DNA from 3 places in the Cupriavidus sp. GW821-FHT07C08 genome. Region 2 is predicted to be linked to each of the others. Evidence: predicted binding sites of a transcription regulator. Region 2 holds the regulator's gene; each other region holds the start of a gene.
What was found. Region 2 encodes LexA, which represses DNA repair genes until DNA is damaged. Its sites were predicted from a motif close to ACTGTATNNNNATACAGT; they were not measured.
Positions count from the first base shown of each region.

Region 1: the regulator LexA is predicted to act here: its motif matches at 4,586-4,603, upstream of AC07UK_RS34940 (ATP-dependent helicase).
Region 3: the regulator LexA is predicted to act here: its motif matches at 4,121-4,138, upstream of imuA (translesion DNA synthesis-associated protein ImuA).

Region 1 is NZ_JBWKQZ010000041.1:8,932-16,102, reverse strand. Features, by position in the region: gene AC07UK_RS34950 (GMC family oxidoreductase) at 1-975, shown strand, start outside; gene AC07UK_RS34945 (aldehyde dehydrogenase family protein) at 992-2,437, shown strand; gene AC07UK_RS34940 (ATP-dependent helicase) at 2,447-4,546, opposite strand; gene AC07UK_RS34935 (TlpA disulfide reductase family protein) at 4,697-5,233, opposite strand; gene AC07UK_RS34930 (SoxW family protein) at 5,344-5,853, opposite strand; gene AC07UK_RS34925 (hypothetical protein) at 6,002-6,604, shown strand; gene AC07UK_RS34920 (LysE family transporter) at 6,683-7,171, shown strand, end outside.
Region 2 is NZ_JBWKQZ010000001.1:487,980-495,150, forward strand. Features, by position in the region: gene rplI (50S ribosomal protein L9) at 1-212, opposite strand, end outside; gene rpsR (30S ribosomal protein S18) at 245-523, opposite strand; gene priB (primosomal replication protein N) at 527-826, opposite strand; gene rpsF (30S ribosomal protein S6) at 904-1,278, opposite strand; gene AC07UK_RS02410 (asparaginase) at 1,397-2,389, opposite strand; gene lexA (transcriptional repressor LexA) at 2,647-3,300, shown strand; gene AC07UK_RS02420 (hypothetical protein) at 3,411-3,581, shown strand; gene AC07UK_RS02425 (hypothetical protein) at 3,621-3,965, opposite strand; tRNA gene AC07UK_RS02430 (tRNA-His) at 4,057-4,132, opposite strand; gene AC07UK_RS02435 (hypothetical protein) at 4,239-4,517, opposite strand; gene dusA (tRNA dihydrouridine(20/20a) synthase DusA) at 5,526-6,590, opposite strand.
Region 3 is NZ_JBWKQZ010000001.1:47,168-54,338, reverse strand. Features, by position in the region: gene AC07UK_RS00295 (DUF6953 family protein) at 1-195, shown strand, start outside; gene AC07UK_RS00290 (DUF2188 domain-containing protein) at 952-1,173, shown strand; gene AC07UK_RS00285 (ATP-dependent DNA ligase) at 1,187-1,816, shown strand; gene AC07UK_RS00280 (hypothetical protein) at 2,341-2,529, shown strand; gene AC07UK_RS00275 (helix-turn-helix domain-containing protein) at 2,572-2,898, shown strand; gene AC07UK_RS00270 (hypothetical protein) at 2,925-3,239, shown strand; gene AC07UK_RS00265 (hypothetical protein) at 3,310-3,516, shown strand; gene AC07UK_RS00260 (CPCC family cysteine-rich protein) at 3,546-3,905, shown strand; gene imuA (translesion DNA synthesis-associated protein ImuA) at 4,163-4,867, shown strand; gene AC07UK_RS00250 (Y-family DNA polymerase) at 4,794-6,257, shown strand; gene AC07UK_RS00245 (error-prone DNA polymerase) at 6,267-7,171, shown strand, end outside.

The DNA of each region.
Region 1 (7,171 bases), on a different contig from region 2:
GCCGATGCGCACGGCGTCGGCCCGTATCCGATGAACGTGGTAGACCATGTGCGCGTGAACACCGGCATGGCCTACCTGACCGACGAGGTGCGGGCCCGCCCGAACCTGGCCATCCGCGCCGATGTGCTGGTCGACAAGGTTCTGTTCGAAGGCCGGCGCGCGATCGGCGTGCAACTGGCCAATGGCGAGCAGATCCATGCCGGCGAGGTCATCCTGTCGGCCGGCAGCTACGGCAGTGCCGCCATCCTGCTGCGCTCGGGCGTGGGTCCGTTCGACCACCTGCGCGAACTCGGCATCCCGGTGGTGAAGGACGCGCCGGTGGGGCGCAACCTGGTGGACCATCCGTTCTTCTACAACGCCTACGCGGCCCGGCCGGACCGGATCGGCGCGCAGTCGCCGGCGATCGGCGCCAAGGTGTGGACCCGCAGCACCGGCGCCACGCCCGGCGAACTGGACCTGCACATCACGGCCACCCACTTGTTCCCGCACGACCAGAGCCCCACCGGCGTGGGCTTCGTGCTGGCGGTGGCGCTGACGCGCCCGCAGTCGCGCGGCCGCCTGTGGCTGGCCAGCCGCGATCCGGCGGTGGCGCCAAAGATCGACCTGAACTTCCTCTCGATGCAGCAGGACCGCGAGCGCCTGCTGGAAGGCATCAGGCTGGCGCGCAGCCCGGGCCGCACCGCGCCGCTGGCGGACCTGATCCATGCCGAGCTGAACCCCGGCCCGCAGGCCACCAGCGACGAGGCCGTGCTGCAGGCGGTGGGCGCCACGCTCGACACCTATCACCATCCCACCTCGACCGCGCCGATGGGCGTGGCCGGCGATCCGGCGGCGGTGGTCGACCTGGAGGGCAATGTGCACGGCGTACAGGGCCTGCGCGTGGTCGATGCCTCGATCTTCCCCGACGTGCCTTCGGTAGCGACCAACATCACCACCATCGCCGCGGCCGAGCGCATCGCCAGCCGCTTTGCCTGAGCCGGAGAACGACGACATGACCATGCCCACGGCACTGAACTGGATCGACGGCGAATGGGTGGACTCCGGCCTGTACCGCGACGCCATCGACCCCGCTACCTCCGCCGTCATCGGCCGCTACGCCGACGCCGGCCGGGCCGAGGCCGAACAGGCCATCGGCGCCGCCTCCCGCGCGCTGCAGGCGAGCGCGTGGCGGCACGACCGCGCCTTGCGCGCCAGGGTGCTCAACGAACTGGCCGATGCCTTCGAGCGCCATGCCGACACGCTGGCCGACATGCTCTGCGCCGAGAACGGCAAGGTGCGCGCCGAGGCCGCCTTCGAGGTCGGCATGGTGCCGGCCAAGCTGCGCTACTACGCCGGGCTCGCGCTCACCGAATACGGCCGCGCCGCCGAGCCGCGGCGGGGGCGGCTGTCGCTGGTGCTGCGCGAGCCGATGGGAGTGGCCGGCATCATCGTGCCGTGGAATTCGCCGGTGGTGCTGATGGTGCGCTCGCTGGCGCCGGCACTGGCGGCGGGCTGCACCGCGGTGATCAAGATGCCGGGGCAGACGGCGCTGACCAATGCGCTGGTGGCGCGCATCATGGCGCGCGCGCCGTCATTGCCGCGCGGCGTGGTCAACCTGTTCAGCGAGTCGGGCGCGGAAGGCTCGCGCGCGCTGGTGGAGTCGCCGCACGTGCCGGTGATCAGCTTCACTGGCAGCTCGGCCACGGGCCGCGCCATCAGCGCCGCGGGCGCGCGCCACCTGAAGCGGTTCGGGCTCGAGCTGGGCGGCAAGACCCCGATGATCGTGTTCGACGATGCCAGCCTCGACGCGGCGCTGCCGGTGCTGGAGAAGGCGCTCACGGTATTCGCCGGGCAGTTCTGCATGACCGGCTCGCGCCTGCTGGTGCAGCGCGGCGTGGCGGACGCGCTGCGCCAGCGGCTGGCCGACCGGCTGGCCGCGGTACGCGTCGGCCCGGCCGCCGAGGCGGCCAGCCAGATGGGGCCGCTGATCGACAAGGCCAACGTGGCGCGAGTGGATGGCATGGTGGAAGCGGCGATTGCCGACGGCGCGCGCGTGCTCGTGCGCGGCGGGCCGGTCACCGAAGGCCCGCTTGCGCGCGGCGCGTTCTACCGCCCGACGCTGCTGGAGGTGGACGACCCGAACATGGAGATCGTGCAGAAGGAAGTGTTCGGCCCGGTGCTGACGCTGCAGGTCTTCCACACCGAGGCCGAGGCGGTGGCACTGGCCAACCACAGCGAGTACGGGCTGGCCGCCAGCGTGTGGACGCGCGACGTCGACCGCGCGCTGCGCATGGCGCGCGCGCTCGAGGCGGGCACCGTGTGGATCAACCACTGGGCGTCGGTCTACGACGAATTCGAGGAGGGCGGCTACAAGCAGTCGGGGCTGGGCCGGCTCAACGGCGTGGCCGCGATCGATGACTTCGTCGAGTACAAGCACATCGCGCTGGCGCCGGGGTAGCGCGCAGGCTCAGCGCCACATATTGCGCATCCGGCTGGCCAGGTCCACCGGCGCCAGCGCCGGCCTTGCCGGCGCCTCGCCCGGCATCGGCGGCGGCGGCCAGGCACGGCTGTGGAAGTTGGGCATCACGCGATTCGGCAGGAAGCGCGTGCGCGACGCATACACATGCCGGTCGCCGAAGCCCACCTGCTGGTGCACGTAGAAGCGCTGCGGCACCACGATATCCAGGTGGTCCTTGGCCCGCGTCATCGCCACATAGAGCAGCCGCCGTTCTTCCTCGATCTCTTCGGTGGTGCCGGTCGCCAGGTCGCTCGGCATGCAGCCGTCGACCGCATTGAGCACGTATACCGCTTTCCACTCCTGGCCCTTGGCCGAGTGGATGGTCGACAGGATCAGGTAGTCCTCGTCGCGCGAGGGCACGCCGGATTCGTCGCTGGAGGCGCTGGGCGGGTCCAGCGTCAGCTCGGTCAGGAAGCGCTCGCGCGCGCCGTAGGTGGCGGCGATGCGCTCCAGCTGCTGCAGGTCGGCCTGGCGCGCGGCGGCATCGTCGTGCAGGCGCTCCAGGTGCGGCGCGTACCAGGCCAGCACTTGCTCGAACTCCGACGGCCACGGCGAGGTCGGCGCCATCAGCGCGCGCGCCAGCGCCAGCAGGTCGGCCCAGGCGGGCGCTGCGGCCGGCGGCGGCTCGAATTCCTGCAGCGAGAACAAGGGCTCGGTGGCCAGCGCCATCGCATCGAGCACGCGCGCCGCGGTCTTGGGGCCGATACCGGGCAGCAGCTGCAGCGTGCGGAAGCCCGCCATGCGGTCGCGCGGGTTTTCCAGCCAGCGCACCACCGCCAGCACGTCCTTGACGTGGGTTGATTCAAGGAATTTCAGCCCGCCGAACTTCACGAACGGGATATTGCGCCGGGCCAGCTCGATCTCTACCTGCGCGCTGTGGTCGGCGGCGCGGAACAGCACCGCCTGTGCCATCAGCGTCAGGCCGGCCTCGCGCCGCGCCAGCACCTGCTCGACCACGTAGCGGGCCTGGTCGGCCTCATCGTTGACCACGATCACGCCGGGCTTTTCGGCCGAGGCGCGTTCGGACCACAGGTCCTTGGTATAGCGCTCGGCCGCCAGCCCGATCACGGCGTTGGCGGCCTGCAGGATCGGCTGCGTCGAGCGGTAGTTCTGCGACAGCGTGACCTGCTGCGCGGCCGGCGTGAACTGCGCCGGGAAGTCCAGGATATTGCGCACGGTGGCGCCGCGGAAGGCGTAGATCGACTGCGCGTCGTCGCCCACCACGGTCAGGCCGCGGCCGTCCGGTCGCATGGCCAGCAGGATCGACGCCTGCAGCGCATTGGTGTCCTGGTATTCGTCGACCAGCACATGGTCGAAGCGCGCGCCCATGTCCTGCGCGATGGTGGGCTCGGCCATGGCCTGCGCCCAGTACAGCAGCAGGTCGTCATAGTCCAGCACATGCTGCTTCTGCTTGGCCTCGACATAGCCGGCGAACAGCGTGCGCAGCGCATCGGCCCACATCGCGTAGCGCGGGAACTGCTGCCTGAGCACGTCTTCCAGCGGCGCCTGGGTGTTGACCACGCGCGAGTAGATCGCCAGGCAGGTTTCCTTCTTCGGGAAGCGGCTGGCGGTCTCCGACAGGCCCAAGTCGTGGCGCACCACGTGCATCAGGTCGGCGGCATCGCCGCGGTCGCTGATGGTGAAGGCGGGCGACAGGCCCAGGGTCTCGGCGTATTCGCGCAGCAGGCGCGCGCCGATGGCGTGGAAGGTGCCGGACCACTGCAGCGCCGCGCGCCCCGCGCCGGTCTGGGTGCCGAGCGCCTGGTCGACGATGCGCTCGACGCGCCGTCCCATCTCGGCCGCGGCGCGGCGCGAGAACGTCAGCAGCAGGATGCGTCGCGGATCGGCGCCGGCCAGCACCAGGTGCGCGACCCGATGCGCCAGCGTATTGGTCTTGCCCGAGCCGGCGCCGGCGATGATCAGCAGCGGCGCGTCGCCGCCGTGCTCCACCGCGGCGCGCTGCTCCGGGTTGAGCCGGGACAGGTAGGCGGGGACGTCATCGGCTTCAGGGGCAGCGAGGTCGGCGGCGGGGGCTAGTTCCAAAGTCACAGGCGGGGCTCGGGGAAGGCTCAGAAAAGGCTGGCGCCAACTGTATATCCATACAGGGACGTCGCGCAACCTGCTGCCCTGGCGATCGTGCGTAAAAACAAAAAAAGGTGCTCGATGAGCACCTTTTCGCTGCGGTTGCCGCCGGGAGCGTTACGCGGACTTTGCCAGCGCGCCATCCAGCAGCTTGTGCAGGGCGTCCCACTCGGGCTCGCCCACATAGCGCTTCAGGATGCGGCCGTCCTTGTCGACCACGAAGGTGGTCGGCGTCAGCTGCACATTGCCGAAGGCCTTGGCCGCGGCGCCGTCGGAATCCATCGCCACCTTGAATGGCAGGCCGCGCGTCTTGGCGTAGTTCATCACATACATGGGCGGGTCGTAGTTCATCGCCACGGCGACGAATTCCAGCCCCTTGCCCTTGAACTGCTCATAGGTGCGGACCATGTCCGGCATTTCCTTGACGCAGGTGGCGCAGCTGGTGGCCCAGAAGTTGATCATGTAGACCTTGCCCTTGAGGTCGGCGGTGCTGACCTTCTCGCCCGACAGCAGCGTGAAGGTGGCCGCCGGGGCCGCGTTGGCCGGCGACAGCGCGCGGTAGCCGAACCAGCCCAGCAGCGCGAGCACGACCACGGCCACGACGATGGGCCAGGGCTTGCGGGAGGATTTGGTGGCAGGGGCAGCAGTGGTCATGGAATCCGGGTCGGGCAGGTTCGGTCAGCAATGGGACATTCTAATGCCGTGGGCGTTCGCGCGCTGCGCGGGGCCGGGCTGCGGCAATCTGCCGCAAGCGCCCCATCCATTCAGCGCCGGGTGGCGATGGCGGCGCGTGCCTGGTCCAGCGCCTGTTCCAGGTAGGCGCCGTAGAAATCCGGTTGCATGCCGCGCAGCGGGCCGGCGGCAGCGCGGCCCTGGCGGTCCAGGAACAGCACTGTGGGCGCCACCCGCACCTGGTGCGCCCGCGCCCACGCGCGCGCGGTGGTCAGGCTGCCGTCGGCATCGCGCAGCGGGGTGTCGGCGGTCATGTCGAGCTCGCGCACGGCAATCTCGCCGGCGGCGGCCTGCGGGCCCAGGTAGTTGCGGCGCACGGCGTCGCAATAGCTGCAGCCCGGCATCGACACCAGCACCACCAGCGGCTCGCCGCGGCGCGCGGCCTCGGTGCCGTGGGCGCCCAGGTCGGTGGCCGGCGGCAGGTGGGCGGGGCTGGCCGCGGCTGCGGGCATGCCGGCCGCGGCTGCCAGCAACGCGCTCGCGGCCACCCAGCGCAGGCTGGTGATGGCAAAGGCGTGGCGGGCGATGCGGGCGGCAGGCATGGCTGGAACGTGGGGGCAGGGGGTAGCGGGAGCGGCGCGGCAAGCACTGGCGCGCCGCTTTCGGGATAATACCGGTTTCCGCCCGCAGGCGATGGCGCCCGCCAGCGCCGCCCGCAGCCTGCGCGCGCCGTCCCCCCATGGATCCCCGATGCGTCTTGTGCAGCCCCCGCCGAGCTTTCCTGCCGCTGTCCGCCGGCCGCTGCTGTGCTGTGCCGCCGCGCTGGCATTGGCCCTGTGCGCCTGTTCGCCGCGCTATGACTGGCGCACCATCCAGTCCGGCGAGGGCGCTTATGCCGCGCTCTATCCGGGCAAGCCCACCAGCGCCGCGCGCGACGTGACCATTGCCGGGCGCAAGCTGCCGATGACGATGGAAGCCGCGCGCGTCGACGACACGCTCTTCGCCGTGGGCGTGGTGACGCTGCCCGCCGATGACGAAGCGCTGCGGCGCGAGGCGCTGGCGGCGATGCAGGCCGGCCTGCTGGCCAACCTTGGCACGCCGTCGGGCGAGCCGCGCGCGCGGCCCGTCACCGTGATGAGTGCCGACCGTCCGGGCCGCCCGCTTGCCGGCGTGGAAGTGCAGGCCAGCGGGGTGTCGCCGCAGGACCAGTCGCCGCGCCGGCTGACGGCGCGCCTGGTGGCCGTGGGTACGCGCGCGTACCAGGCGGTGGTGCTGGAATCGGGCGATGCCGCGCGCGACGCGCGCCAGGCCGAGCAGGTGGAGCAGTTCCTGGGCGGCTTCCACCCGTTCTGACGCGCCGCAGGAAAGATTATTTGTGCCGTGGCTGCGGGAGCGTGGCCCCGGCATGGTTGTTGTCAAAGGAGAGTTGGGATGCGTTGGGAAGTGTGGTTGGCTTATTTCGCCGCGTGCTGGGTGATCGCCGTGTCGCCGGGGTCGGGCGCGGTGCTGTCGATGAGCCATGGGCTCTCATACGGGCTGCGCAGGACCACCACCACCATCTTCGGCCTGCAGGCCGGGCTGGTGATCGTGCTGCTGGTGGCGGGCGGCGGCCTGGGCGCGCTGCTGCTGGCCTCGGAGCAGGCCTTCATGGTGGTCAAGACGATTGGCGCGCTGTACCTGATCTACCTCGGCGTGCAGCAATGGCGCGCGAAGATGGAGAGTGGGGCGGACCAGGGTGGCAGCGCCGCCCCCGTGCGCGTGGCGGTGATGAGCCGGCGCCGGCGCTTTGCCACCGGCCTGCTGACCAATGTGACCAATCCCAAGGGCATCATCTTCATGGTCGCGGTGCTGCCGCAGTTCATCGATCCCAACCGGCCGCTGGCGCTGCAGCTGGCGATCCTGGCCGCCACCATGTGCTGC
Region 2 (7,171 bases):
TTCTCGCCTTCGGCTTGCGCGGCGGCCAGCCTCTCGGCAGCGGCCTTTTCCAGCTCGGCGCGCTTGACTTCGAATTCGGCGATCGCGGTTTGCGTAGCGCGACGGGCCTTCTTGCCCGGGATCAGGAAGTTACGGGCGTAACCGTCCTTCACCTTGACGATGTCACCCAGGTTGCCCAGGTTGACGACTTTTTCCAGCAGAATAATTTGCATCGCATTCTCTCCTTAACGGACCTAGGGCCTGATCAGTTCTTGTGCAGGTCGGTGTACGGCATCAGCGCGAGGAAACGCGCACGCTTGATGGCCGTATCCAGCTGACGCTGATAGTGAGCCTTGGTACCGGTCAGGCGGGCCGGCGTGATCTTGCCGTTGTCGCCGATGAAGTCCTTCAGGGTGTCCAGATCCTTGTAGTCGATCTGTTCCACGCCAGCCACGGTGAAGCGGCAGAAGCGCTTGCGCTTGAACAGCGGGTTCTGTTGCTGGAAGCGCTTCTTGTTCTTGTTGTCACGTTTGACGAATGCCATGATTCAATCCTTTTCGAATGCTTTACATCCAGTGATGTGAAAGACGAGAGCCTTGCTGTTGCGGTGCCTGCGGGCCAGGAATCCTTCGCAATCGAGCAGCGTGCCGAGCGGTAACCGCTCCAGACGCTGGCCAACCTGTCCGATCCCCATCGCTGCGATTGCAAACTCGACCTGCCGCGGCGTTTGCGCCTCGACGGCCTCGCCGCTGTACTGCAGGATGCAGTTCACGACGGGGACCCCGGCCGGGGTATAGCGCAGGGCATCGCGTTCCGCCAGGGTGGCGGCAAGCCGAAGCTGGTTCAACGCGGGGCCTCTTGCTGGTTGCAATCCATGCTGCCGTGGCCGACGCTGTCAGCCATGGCGCGCACCGCAGTCCGCACTCAGGCGGCCTGGCCTTCGGTGGTCGTTTGCGCGGCCTTGCGGGCTTCTTCGCGCTGCACTTCCTTCATCATCGGCGAAGGTGCGGTCTCGGCCTTCTTGGTCTGCACGATCAGGTGGCGCAGGACGGCGTCGTTGAACTTGAACGCGTGTTCCAGTTCAGCCAGCGTTTCCTTGCCGCATTCGATGTTCAGGCAAACGTAGTGAGCCTTGGCCAGCTTCTGGATCATGTAAGCCATCTGGCGACGGCCCCAGTCTTCCACGCGGTGAACGTTGCCGTTCTGCGAGGTCACGAGCTGCTTGTAGCGCTCGATCATGGCCGGCACTTGTTCGCTCTGGTCCGGGTGGACGATGAAGACGATTTCGTAATGACGCATTGACGCTCCTTTTGGATTAGCCACCCGGGCGTCACGAGTCCGGTGTGGCAAGGTTGAATAGCCTTATATTATAGCGCGCGCATCGGCAAGTGCGCAAGCCGCTGTTTACACAGGCAAATCAGGCGTTGGCAAACAAAGCCTGCAGCCTTGCCGGATCCCGCGCCAGCCCTGCGTCGGCTGCCAGCGCCATGGCCAGCAGCACGCGCGCCTTATAGGGATTGAGGTCCGTTGCGGAAACAAAAGCCCCATCCGTCGGGCTGAGCTGGGGCGGAATCGCCACATGACCGGCCCCGGTGCGGGAACTGCGCACCACGGCTACGCCCGCGGCAGCGGCATCGGCCAGCGCCTCGGCCAGCACCTCATGCACCGAGCCATTGCCGGCGGCAGCCACCACCAGTCCGGCAACGCCCGCGCGGACCAGCGCATCCACAGCCACCCTGCCCGGCTGGGCGTAGCTGGCCACGATCTCAACCACCGGCCACGCCGTCGGCATCGGCCCGATCACCCAGGCCGCGCGCGGCGCGCGCGCGAAGCGCACGTAGTCATCCTGCACGAAACCCAGCGGCCCGCAGGCCGAGACAAAGGCATCGACCGCCGACGTGTGGGCCTTGGCCACATCCCGCGCAGCGTGGATCTGCTGGTTCAGCACCACCAGCACACCCTTGCCGCGCGCATCGGGATGAGCGGCCACGCGCACCGCATCCAGCAGGTTCAGCGGGCCATCGGCCGACAGCGACGTCGACGGGCGCATTGCCGCCGTCATCACCACGGGCACCGGACACGATTGCGTCAGGTGCAGCGCCATCGCGGTTTCTTCCAGCGTATCGGTGCCGTGCGTGATCACGATGCCGGCAACGTCGGGCTGCGCGGACCAGTACTCGACCCGCGCCGCCAGCGTTTGCCAGAGCATGAAGGTCATGTCCTTGCTGTCGACCTGAGCCACCTGCTCGGCTTCAATGCGGGCCGCCGACTGCAGCGCGGGCACCGCTGCCAGCAACGACGACACCGGCACGGTCGCCGCCTGGTAGCGTGCGCTGCTGGCGGAGTTGCCGGCCGCGCCAGCGATGGTGCCGCCGGTGGCCAGTACGACGATACGAGGCAATTGGGTCATGGAGGCGTGCAAAGAAAGTGGGAAAACAGGAATGCCGATTGTAACGGGCGCGCCCCGCCTGGCCGCGGGCCCGCGCTGGCGACCCATAATCCGTCCATGCGACACGCCCCAAAAATTCTGCTTGCGCTCAGGCCGATACTGTATAAAATCACAGCATACTGTTTAAACATACAGTGCCTGGCCAGCCGGATGCAGGATAATGGATCGGCCGATCCCTTACCCGGAATCCCCCCGGCCCCGCACGGAACGGCGATCCCATGGCGACCCTGACACCCCGGCAGCAGCAGATTTTCGATCTGATCCGCAACACGATCCGCCGCACCGGCTTTCCGCCCACGCGCGCCGAAATCGCCGCAGAATTCGGCTTCTCCTCGCCCAATGCCGCAGAAGAACACCTGAGGGCGCTGGCACGCAAGGGCGTGATCGAACTGACCCCGGGCGCCTCACGTGGCATCCGCCTGAAGGTGGCACGCAGCGATTCGGAAATGCCCGACCAGTTTTCGTTGCCGATGGCCGGCGTGATGCAGCTGACGCTGCCGCTGGTGGGCCGCGTTGCTGCCGGCAGCCCGATACTCGCCGCCGAGCATATCGACCGCCAGTACCAGGTAGACGCCTCGGTCTTCGACGAACGTCCCGATTACCTGCTGCGCGTGCGCGGCCTGAGCATGCGTGATGCCGGCATCCTCGATGGCGACCTGCTGGCCGTGCGCCGCGCCAGCGAAGCCGCCAACGGCAAGATCGTGGTGGCGCGCCTGGGCGATGACGTGACCGTCAAGCGCCTGCAGCGGCGCGGTGGCCATATCGAACTGATCGCAGAAAACCCGGACTTCACCAACATCATCGTGGAGCCTGGCGAGGAGTTCTCGCTGGAAGGCATCGCCGTCGGTCTGATCCGATCTTCCGGCTTCTAGCCGGGCACCGCAGGCAGCGAGCCTGCGCGGGCCCACCCGCTTCCATTGCTTTGCAGACGCCACCCGGCTTGCCGGGTGTTGACCCCGCTTTGCCCAAAAGAGGTGCCACCATGCCGCAAATCCACCAAGTCGCCGCCCGCCGCCCGGTCAAGCCCGTGCCGTTCCGCCAGAGCAAGGGCGTACGCGTCTACCAGGGTACGCAGCGCCGCACCATGGTCGGCAGCATGGCGGCGATCTGCCGCATGCTTGAACTCGAAACCGCCGAAAAGCTGGCTGCCTGAACCCTGCGAACGCAGCCCGCGTAGCCGTGGGCCCCGCCCTCAGCTACGCGCGCACGCCTTGGTTTCGGCTTCCAGCTCCTGCGGCGTCAGCTGCGGAAACCACGTATCGCTCTTGCGCAGTTCCAGCGCCGTACCATCCGGCTTCGCCGTCAGCGAAATCAGATAGGCGTATCGGTATTCACCGCCAGACGTGGTCTGGCCGATGCGGATCTCAGTCTGGTTCTTCGCCGGATAGTTGATGACCGCGGCGTCATCGCCCAGATTGTTGCGCAGGCATTTCGCAACATCGCCCATCATTGCTGGCGTGAACAAGCGCATGGGCGCACGCGCGCGAATGTCCTTTTCAGACGTACCGGTGGCACACCCTGCCACCATGGCTGCCATCGCTACGCCAATCACTGCCGCTCGAACAGACATACCATCCCCGGGGAATGCAAAACGGCGCCCTCGCGAGGCGCCGTTCTGGAAAATGCTTTGGGGTGGCTGATGGGACTCGAACCCACGACGACAGGAATCACAATCCTGGACTCTACCAACTGAGCTACAGCCACCGTAGAGGTCATCAGCGCGTTACGTTGCTGATCGACGAAAACCAAGATTATACAAACAGTTTTCCGGGATGGCTAGTATCCGGCACAATTTTTTTTAGATAAAAGCTCAGGTTCGGGACGGGCTCCACTTTGCCTCAAGCAGCACTGCCTGCTTGATGGCCTCGACGGTCTCGGCTTCGGTATCGAACTGCCCCAACAGGCGGCGCGACTTGCCGTTCAGCACGGCTTCCTGCAGCGCCTTGCCTGCGGCTTCTGAAGTGCCGGGGTGCCAGCAGTAGCGTGCCGTCCATTTGCCGTCCTGCAGTTGCTCGGCAACCCAGACCACCCTGAAGTCTTCATAGACAACACCGAACGGCGCTTCGTTTTCCACGTTTGCCCTTTCCACGCTGTTCCCCTGCCGGCATCGGTCCGCATGCAATGCCTTGTCTCGCCCGGGTCAATGCGAGGGATCGTATCACGGCCGCCGACCAGGGCGCCCGGCCCGGCTGGCACCTTCGCGCATGCTGTCGATCGCTCGCGGAAATATGCTGTGCACAGCCCCTACCTCTGCAGGGTTCATGCCGCAAATGCGCGAAGCGATACTTGTGCCTGAGGGACATTGACCCCCCTCGACCTTCCCGTCAGGCGGCCCGCCCCATCGGGCCGCCTGCCTCTTTTTGGCCACCCTGCCCGCTCATTGCCGTGGCACCAGCACCTGGCGATGGAACCTCACGAGCGCATGCGAGCCCAATCGACGTCATCGACAAAATCGACACGTCAACGAACGCAGGGAACGGGAATGCAAATCAAGTGTAGATGGCCTGCGCGAATTCTTGCGCTGACAGTATTGGCGGCCTTGCTCGGCGGATGTGCTGGCGGCGGGGTCGACGGCAGGGAATCCAGCATCACGACATACGGCACGCTGGACGTAGACATCAGCCATACGCGCTAGCCTGCCAGCGTGACCGATGGAACTCTTTACGAGGGCGACCGTCTAATCCTCTCGTCTGGCGCATGCAAAGCGAGCGCGCAAAAAAAGAGTCCGCAGCGCGGACTCTTAAATTTAGCGATCTCAAATGCCCTGAAGGCGGTTGCACTGTAACTGTCATCCCGGCAATGCACCATACGGGTAAACGAAGAGCAACAAGCTTGGCGTAGCAGCAAAAAAACGCCGACAAAAAAAGCCCGCCGAAGCGGGCTAACAATCAGTTGAAGAAAGCCCTGTATTCGAGGGCAGGCACAGTGTATGGAAGTGCCCTGCCTCAGCGAATTAGGGGAATCCCTTTCCTGGCGCCGGTTTCCGGGCGATCAGGCATTGCAAGTGCGGCGCGCGGTACCCCCGCGCAGCCATGCACATTTTCACGATTTTGAGTTAGAGCGCGGCCTCGGCAGTGCGCGCACGGCCTACGCTCGCTTACGCGGCCAGTGGCTCTTGTGCCTGCGGCCGCAAGTGTGCGCGCGCCTCTTCGAACAATGCATCCACATCGGCACGCGTGCGTGCCGCATTCATGCTCTTGGCATCCGACAGCACGCGGCGCCAGCCGCGCCCGCCCGCAATGCCACGATGCAGGCCGAGCATGTGGCGCGTGACCGCACCCATATACCCACCCCTCTCCACCAGGTCGCCGATATAGCGCTGCATCGCCAGCTCGACGTCGAGCCGCGACGGCGTCGGCGCACTTGCATCGCCATAGAAGCGCGCATCCATTTCGGCCAATACATAGGGCTGATGATATGCCTCGCGACCGATCATCACGCCATCGACGTGCTCGAGGTGAGCAGCCATCTCGTCATAGCTGACGATGCCGCCGTTGATCAGGATCTCCAGGCCCGGAAACTCCTGCTTCAGCTGGTACGCCACCTCATAGCGCAGCGGCGGAATCTCGCGGTTTTCTTTCGGGCTCAGGCCCTTCAGGATCGCATTGCGCGCGTGGACGATAAACGTGCCGCAACCCGCCTCGGCCACCCGGCCGACGAAATCACGAACGAAATCGTAGTGCTCGATCTTGTCGATGCCGATGCGATGCTTGACGGTGACCGGGATGTCCACCGCTTCGCGCATCGCCTTGATGCAGTCGGCCACCAGTTGCGGCTCTGCCATCAGGCAGGCGCCGAAGGCCCCGCGCTGCACGCGCTCGGACGGGCAGCCGCAGTTCAGGTTGACTTCCGCATAGCCCCATTGCTGGCCCAGCTTGGCCGCCATGGCAAGGTCGGCCGGCTCGCTACCGCCCAACTGCAGCGCGACCGGGTGTTCGGCCGCATCGAAATCCAGATGGCGCGGGACGTCGCCATGCAGCAGCGCGCCGGTGGTCACCATCTCGGTGTACAGCCAGGTGTGGCGGCTGAGCTGGCGGTGGAACATGCGGCAATGGCGGTCAGTCCAGTCCATCATCGGTGCCACAGATATTCTGCGAGCCCTTATATTTCCTTGTTTCCCGCCTGTAGCCTCAGTTTCCGGGGTGCCGTGAGTGCGTTCCATTTCCTGCCGATTCCGCCTATTTCGTCCTATTTTCCGCCCCAAGCGCTACGATCTAGCACCATCTCGACTCTTGTCGCACCGAGAATATGGAGACGATCACGCAGCGCGTGCGAAAGGACGGAAGTATAGGGTACACCGCGCAGGTTCGCCTGGAGCCAAGGCAGCGCCGTCGTGTTCAACATGGCGCACCTGAGCTCGGTCTTCTCTATCGACCAGCCGGCATGGGGTACCCGGTCAACGAGCAAGCCATGGCGGATGCATGCAAGTTGCTCGGCAAGCTTGGAGGCATCAGCCGGTCGAAGCGACAATAGGCCATGCAGGGGTTGCCACCCTGAAGAAAATGACCGATGGCGATTCCGGTCCGCGCTATACTGTATATCCATACAGTATCCATCCACGCCCCCGCCATGTCGCCCGAACCTGCAAACTGCCCCATCTGCGGCGCTGCCGCTGAGCGCACTCGCGCCCCATCTCATGGCTACCTCTATCATTGTCCGAGCTGTGGCGCCTTTCTCATCACCAACGGCGCACTGGTCCGCAGGAAAGACATTCCGAGTTCCGCCCGGGAAAATGTCCGGCTG
Region 3 (7,171 bases), 440 kb from region 2:
GTGGTGGACCACCTTGTGAAGGCCAAGCGCGAGGATCTGTTGAAGGAAAATGCGGACGGCAATCAGGTCGTCGGCACAGAGGCGCTTACGGCCTTCCGCAAGCTGACTGAGGCGACCGTGGTTTGGGTCAAGCCAGATCGTTACTGGCGCTTTCGCGTGTCGGAGGACGAGCCGGGACGAGAAGCTCGGGGATAGTCGAGTCGCTCGCGGAGCTGTCCGAGCCCCCATGCTTCTGTGTGAGCGCAAGGCCGTCCCCACACCGGCAGCCGGCACTACGAGATCAAGCACGACGGCTATTGGATGCTCGCCGGCAATGGTTCGTGCAGGCGGCGGCCGTGATCAGGAAGGGCAACGATCTGGGGAGGGGTACGAAGCAGTAAGTGAGACTTTGCCGTGCGGCGCGCAGCTTCTTGCGATTGCCGCCGGCGGAGGACATGGATACGGAATCACCGGCACCTACGCGCTCGAGCGCGTCGCCCAAGATGCTTCTTATGACAAATAGCGTCACCGCGTGACGCCCCAGCCCACCCGTCGCGGTGGGCTTTTTTTTCGCCCGTGCCGCCGAGGCGCGAGCTGTGGCGGCCGCCGCCACAGGTTACGGCACGACTCGAATTGCTATCGCGTCACTACGATGTGTGCGTTGGAAACCCCCCCGGAGGAATCCCCCGGTGGGCTGCAGAAAGATGGCCGGGCATTAGAACGCCACACCTTGGATACCACGGCGACCCGCCTTTGTGGTTCCCATTCTGATACACACACCAGGAGAGTAACGCCATGCTGTTTCTTCAAATGCTGACTGAACTGTTGAAAGTTGCGGTGTATTTGCTCCGCGCGCTGGAGGTCATCCTGCGCCTGCTGGGCATGCAATGATGACTCGCGGTGTCGGACACAGCCGGATGGTGGCCACCGCCCTACCCGCCACAATGGATTCGCATCTTTACGGAGGCGATCATGGGAAAAAATATCCACGTAGTGCCCAAGGACGGCGGCTGGGACGTGAGCCGCGAAGGCGGCCAGCGCGCCAGCTCGCACCATGCGACGCAGGCCGAGGCCATCGAGGCGGCCACCGCCGCGGCCAAGCGCGACAAGGTCGAGCTGCTAGTGCATGGCAAGGATGGCCAAATCCGCCTGCGCAACAGCTTCGGCAACGATCCCACCCGCTCGAAAGGCTGAGGGCCAGGTGCCCATGCCGCCCGCCCAGGCCGCGCCGCTGGCGGCCTTCGAGCCCATGCTCCTATGCGATCGCAAGACGCTGCCGCGGACGGGCCAGTGGCACTATGAGCTGAAATACGATGGCTACCGCGCGCTGGCCGGCACGTCGCCGGCGGCGCTGAGAACCCGCAACGGCGCGGACGCATCCCGATGGTTCGCCGAGGTCGTCCAGAGCCTCAAGGCGCTGCCGCGCGGCGCGCACGTTCTGGACGGCGAGGTGGTGGTGCTGGACGAGTACGGCCGCCCGGACTTCGACCGGCTGCACCGGCGCGCCAGGCGGCGGGGCTATCAGCCCGGCGACGACCTGGTCGTGTACTGCGTGTTCGACCTGCTGGTCTACCGCGGCCGCGACCTACGCGCCGAGCCTATCGAGGTCCGCCGCGAAAAGCTTCAGCAGCTTCTGGCCGAGCCGCCGCGCGGCATGCTGTGCGTTGGCACTGTGGACGATGGCCACTGGCTCTACCAGCAGGCCGTCGCGCTGCAGCTGGAGGGCATCGTAGCGAAGCGCGCCCACAGCCCCTATGTCGGCGGCCGGTCGTCGGACTGGCTCAAGATCAAGCGGCCCGGCGCCATTCCGCCCGGCCGCTTTCATCGGGCCATCTGATGCACTGGTGTGCAGCACCGCGCGCGGGCCCCGCAAGTGCTTGCGACGAAGTGCGCTTCCGACTACGCTATCTCGCTCACGGCAATGACAATAAGATGTGTGAATGTCCCTTGATGATGTCCGCTCCGTGCGTACAGGACTCCCATGAGATCGCTTGAGCCTGCCCCTTGCCCACTTTGCGCCGCGTTGGCGGAGCGCGGCGAGTTGCCGAGCGGCAACGGGTTCTCGTACCGTTGCGCAACATGCGGAAATGGCGTTTTTGAGGTCGGCACGGGGGCGCTAGCTCGCATCCAGCGTGACGGCGTCCACCCAGACCTCCCCCCAACGATTCGACGGTGGCTGCAAGAGGGGCGACGGCCGCGGATCGAACTGAATGGGGGGAAGCTGAGTTCGTATTGCCTGCCTGTGGCCGGTGGCTGAGCCCGACGTACACCAAGACAGCCGGCATGAAAGCGGAAATCTCTGAAACTCGCCGCGCACTATCCGGACGGGCGACCCTTCACTTCACGAACTGACGGATTTCGATGGAAACAGCGATTGAAATAGGGATTGCAATTCTGGTCGGCGTAGGCTTCGCCGCGTTCCTGGTGGCTTCGTTCCGAGGCGTTCTTGGCGCCGACGACATGGAAGCAATGAAGCACGCAGACTTCGCCATCCAGGATGCAGCAAGGCGGCAAGGCGGCCAGCGCCGTGACAATCTCGGGAAACCATGACGTCGCGGCGCCGTGGCGCGTGCGCGGTTGCGGAACTATCACATGGATCGCGTGCAAATCATCACCGATAACGAAGGAAGACCCGCCTTTGCCGTCATCCCCTATGCCGACTATGTGGCGCTGCGCCACCACACTGACAAGGACTTGGTGCCGCATGCCGTGGTCACGCGTGTTCTAGTTGATGACGTGCCACCCATTCGTGCTTGGCGCGAGCACCTTGGCCTCACGCAACAGGAAGTGGCCGATCGCTTAAGCATCAGCCAGCCGGCTTTCGCCAAGCAGGAAAACGCCCCGCGGGTACGCAAGGCGACGCGCGAAAAGATCGCGGCCGCGCTGGGCATCCATGCGGCGCAGCTGGACATTACGTGAACGGCCCCGGCCGGCGAGGAGATACCATGGACGACCTGCATTCCCGCGAAGGCACGCAGGATCTGATCGCCCGGCTGCGCGCCAGCGAGGCGGGCGCCGAGAGCCCGCACTGGCGCCGCGTCCATGCCGCCAATGTGCAGGCCGCCATCGAGCTGCTGAACGCCTACACCGACCGGCATGCCCGCGCGGGCGCGTTGGATCTGGTTGCCGACCTTCGCGCCAGGATGGCCGGCGTCCCGTACTACGACTGGTGCCGCGTCGAAGTCGCGACGCTGCAGGCGGCCGGCGATCTGCTGGAAACGTATCTGAACGAAGCCGGCCCGCTGAAGCGCGGCCGATAGACAGAACGCCCCCAGGGCACCTGCGCCACCGCGCCCCGCACCGGCCGGCCGCCGGGACCAGAGAAAGCCCATGAACAAAGAAGAAGAAATCAGCCTAAAAATGCGCTTGGTGAACGAGCGCCTGCAACAGATATCCGTCCTGACTGGTCAGATGGCCATGGTAGGGACCGCAGAATCGGGAAATGAACGGTTCGCCGCCTTGATGCAGGACTTCGACCGGATGCTAGACCTCTCCGAAAACCTGATCCGACAGTGGGATGCATTGAAGGCGGGGTAGTCGCCTGAATCGATTCCGCCGGCCGCCCGATGGCGGCTTTTTCATGGGAGCCGCCGGTATGCGACCGGGCGGAGGAAAACGCCCCAATCGGGGAAATCGGGGTGGGGAATAACGGGATCAAAACCCACATGAAATGCCAATGCGACTGCTGCGACTACTTCACGTTGGACACTAAAGGCCATTGGGAAATCTGCCCGGTTTGCTTCTGGGAGGATGAGGCCTGGGGACTCAACAAACCGGACCACGAATCCGGTGCCAACCATGGCCTGACGTTGCGGCAGGCGCGCGAGAACTTTGCCCGCTTGGGGGCCTCCAGCGCGCGGTGGCTCCAGCATGTGCTGCCGGCAGAAGCTCGCGGCCGGTTCCCCCAGGCGGCGCGAACGCTATGACGCCGTAAAGCCGCCCGCGGGCGGCTTTTTTATGGGTGGCGCCTTTGCCGATAACTGTTGTTTTCGGCACGGCGGACAAAGCAACCTGGCCGAAGCCCGTGCGTCACCGCATGCCGGCGCCCCCCCAGGAACCGCACCGACGCAGCTATCAGATAGCTACTTAGTACCATACGGTGCTAGTTTAGGCACGTGTGTGTCTTATGGGCGAGATGATTACTGTACGGATATACAGTACACTGGCTAACAGGAACCCTGTCATGCCAGTTCTCGACCCTGAAACCATCCATCCAGCACTGTGGCGCGCCTCCCAGCTTGCCCGGAGCGCCGGCCGCACTGTCGCCGCGGCTGACAAGGCGCTCGCCGGAGAGTTGCCGGGCGGCGGCTGGCCCCTCGGCACGTTGGTCGAACTGCTGGTGCAGCAACCCGGTGTGGGGGAGCTTCGTTTGCTGCGCGACGCCCTGCTGGCGCTCGGGAAGCGCCCAATCGCGCTGCTCTCCCCGCCCCACCCGCCCCAGGCGCTGGCATGGGGAAATTGGGGTATCCCTGCTGAACGGCTGCTGTGGCTCCGCCCGCAACGCACGGCCGACCTGCTGTGGGCAGCCGAGCAGCTGCTGCGGGCCGGAACGTGCTCTGCGGTGCTGTGCTGGCAGCAACATGTCCGGGGCGAGTCATTGCGTCGTTTGCATCTAGCGGCGCAGGCGAGCGAGACACTGTTCTGTCTGATACGCCCGCTCGCTTGCGCACGCGACAGTTCACCAGCGCCTTTACGCGTGGCCATCGCACCGGCGCCCGGCGGCGTCGATCTGACCTTCGTCAAGCGACGAGGGCCGCAACAGGAGGTGCCGCTCCGGCTCGCCTTGGCGCCGTCACCGATTCTTTTGTCTCGTCATGCAGCACCTGTGGATTTGCCTTCGCCTACCGTCGCTACCCCTCGAAGTCTTCCGGCCGAATTGGTCAATTGAACTCCCGGCGGTTGTCCTGGAACAGGAAAAAGTGGTCCACGCCTCATCGAGCGCTCGAGCCGGCGGCGTGCGGTATCTGATGCGCCGCGGTGGCGTGCAGGCAATCGCGCCCGCTACCCTGCTCTTTGACCGCGCGCCAGCGAAGGAAACGGAGGCCCTGTATCGCGTCGCCATCGCGCTGCTGCAGTATTCCCCGAACGTGGTCCTTGCCGAGGAAGCGGCGGTGCTGGTCGATGTTTACGCAAGCCTTCGGCTTTTCGGCGGCATCCGTAAGCTCCGGGGACGCATGCGTCGAACGGTGGAGACCATGGGATTCTCCTGTTCGCTGGGCTGCGCCCCTACCGCTCAGGGCGCCTGGCTACTGGCGGCGGCCGGTGGCGGCGCGGCACTGTCCGATGCATCCTTGGCTCGGCAACTGACGTCGTTGCCGGCTGCCCTACTGCCCGCAGCACGCGCGCATCGTGACTGGTTCGATGGCTTGGGATGCCGAACACTCGGCCAGATTCGGCGCTTGCCACGCGCAGGCCTGCAGCGCCGTTGCGGCGACGCAATCAATGACGCGCTCGATCGCGCGCTGGGCGAGGCACCCGAAATCTTCGACTGGCTCCAGGCGCCGCCAGCCTTTTCGGCGCGCGTTGAGTTCCCAGACCGAATCGAACAGGCAGAGGCGACGCTCGCCTATGCCAACGGTCTGATCGCGCAGCTGCTCGGCTGGCTGACGGCGCGTCAGTTGGCGCTATCTGGCTTTGTCGTGTCGCTCGAGCACGAGCGCGGCCGAGAAGCGCAGCCGCCCACGAAAGTCGATATCGCACTTGCCGAGCCGGCGTGGCACGACGAGCACCTCACGCGATTGCTGCGCGAACGACTTGCGCGCTTGGAGATCACGGCGCCATTGATCGCGGTTCGGCTGTCGGTCACCGACGTGCAACCCATGGCGCCGCCGAGTGAGACGCTATTCCCCGAGCCCGGCGGCAAGCCGGAGGACCACGCGCGAGTGATGGAGTTGCTGGTCGCGCGGCTGGGCGCGGATCACGTCCTGAAGCCTGCGACGCGTGCCGACTACCGCCCGGAGCATGCGAACGCATGGGTGCCCATCACCGAAGCGGCGGAGCCGGCGCCGCCGCCGTCTGGTCTGCCTCGACCGGCCTGGCTCCTGGCCAAGCCGGGCGCCCTGCTCACTCGTAATAACCGGCCCTTCTATGGCTCCCAGCTACGGCTTGTCTCGCCGCCCGAGCGCATCGAGGCCGGCTGGTGGGATGGCCAGTTGCTGACCCGCGACTACTTTGTCGCGGAGGCCGAGGACCACAGCCACTATTGGATCTACCAGGAACGCCTGGGCAGCCGCGACGGCGACGCGGTGCGCTGGTATTTGCACGGCCTTTTCGGATAGGGATCGACCGTGCCAACCCCCACCACCGGCGAGCTGGGCACCCTGCCCGGCTACGCCGAGCTGCAATGCCGCTCGAATTTCAGTTTCCTCGAGGGCGCCTCTCGCGCCGAAGAGTTGGTCGAACGCGCCGCGGCACTGGGGTACCACGCGCTCGCGATCACGGACGAATGTTCGCTGGCCGGCATCGTTCGAGCGCACACCGAGGCAAAGACGCATGGCCTGAAACTGCTGGTCGGTGCCTCATTCCGGTTGGTGAACGCCGACGGTAGCCCTGCCCTATCCTTCGTTGCGCTAGCCCGCAACCGCGAGGGCTACGGCAACCTATGCGAACTCATTACGCTGGGGCGCACGCGCACCGCCAAGGGCACCTATTGGCTGACGCCACGCGACCTGGAGGCACCAGAAGGCGAGGCGGCGCACCTACGTGGCCTGCCCGACTGCTTGATCGTGTTCACCCCGGAGTACGGCACGGCGCCGGAGCGGTTGCACTCGCAGGCGGCGTGGGTTGCGCGGACCTTTGCCGGCCGCGCATGGATGGGTCTAAGTCTGCTGCATCGGCCACTAGACGATCTGCACCGTGCCGCCGTGTACGAGGCGGCCGCGGCGAATCACCTGCGGCTGGTGGCCACCGGAGACGTGGTGATGCACGTGCGCTCGCGCAAGCCGCTGCAGGATGTGCTTAGCGCGATCCGGATCGGCAAGCCAGTCGGCGATTGCGGCTACGCCCTGATGCCCAATGCGGAGCGCCATCTGCGCTCCCGACTGCGACTAGCGAACCTGTACCCCAGCCGGCTGCTGACCGAGTCAGTCCATATCGCAAATCTGTGCCAGTTCTCGCTGGACGAGCTGCGCTATGAGTATCCCGAAGAGGTGATTCCGGACGGCACCACGCCGACCGATTACCTGCGCCGAGA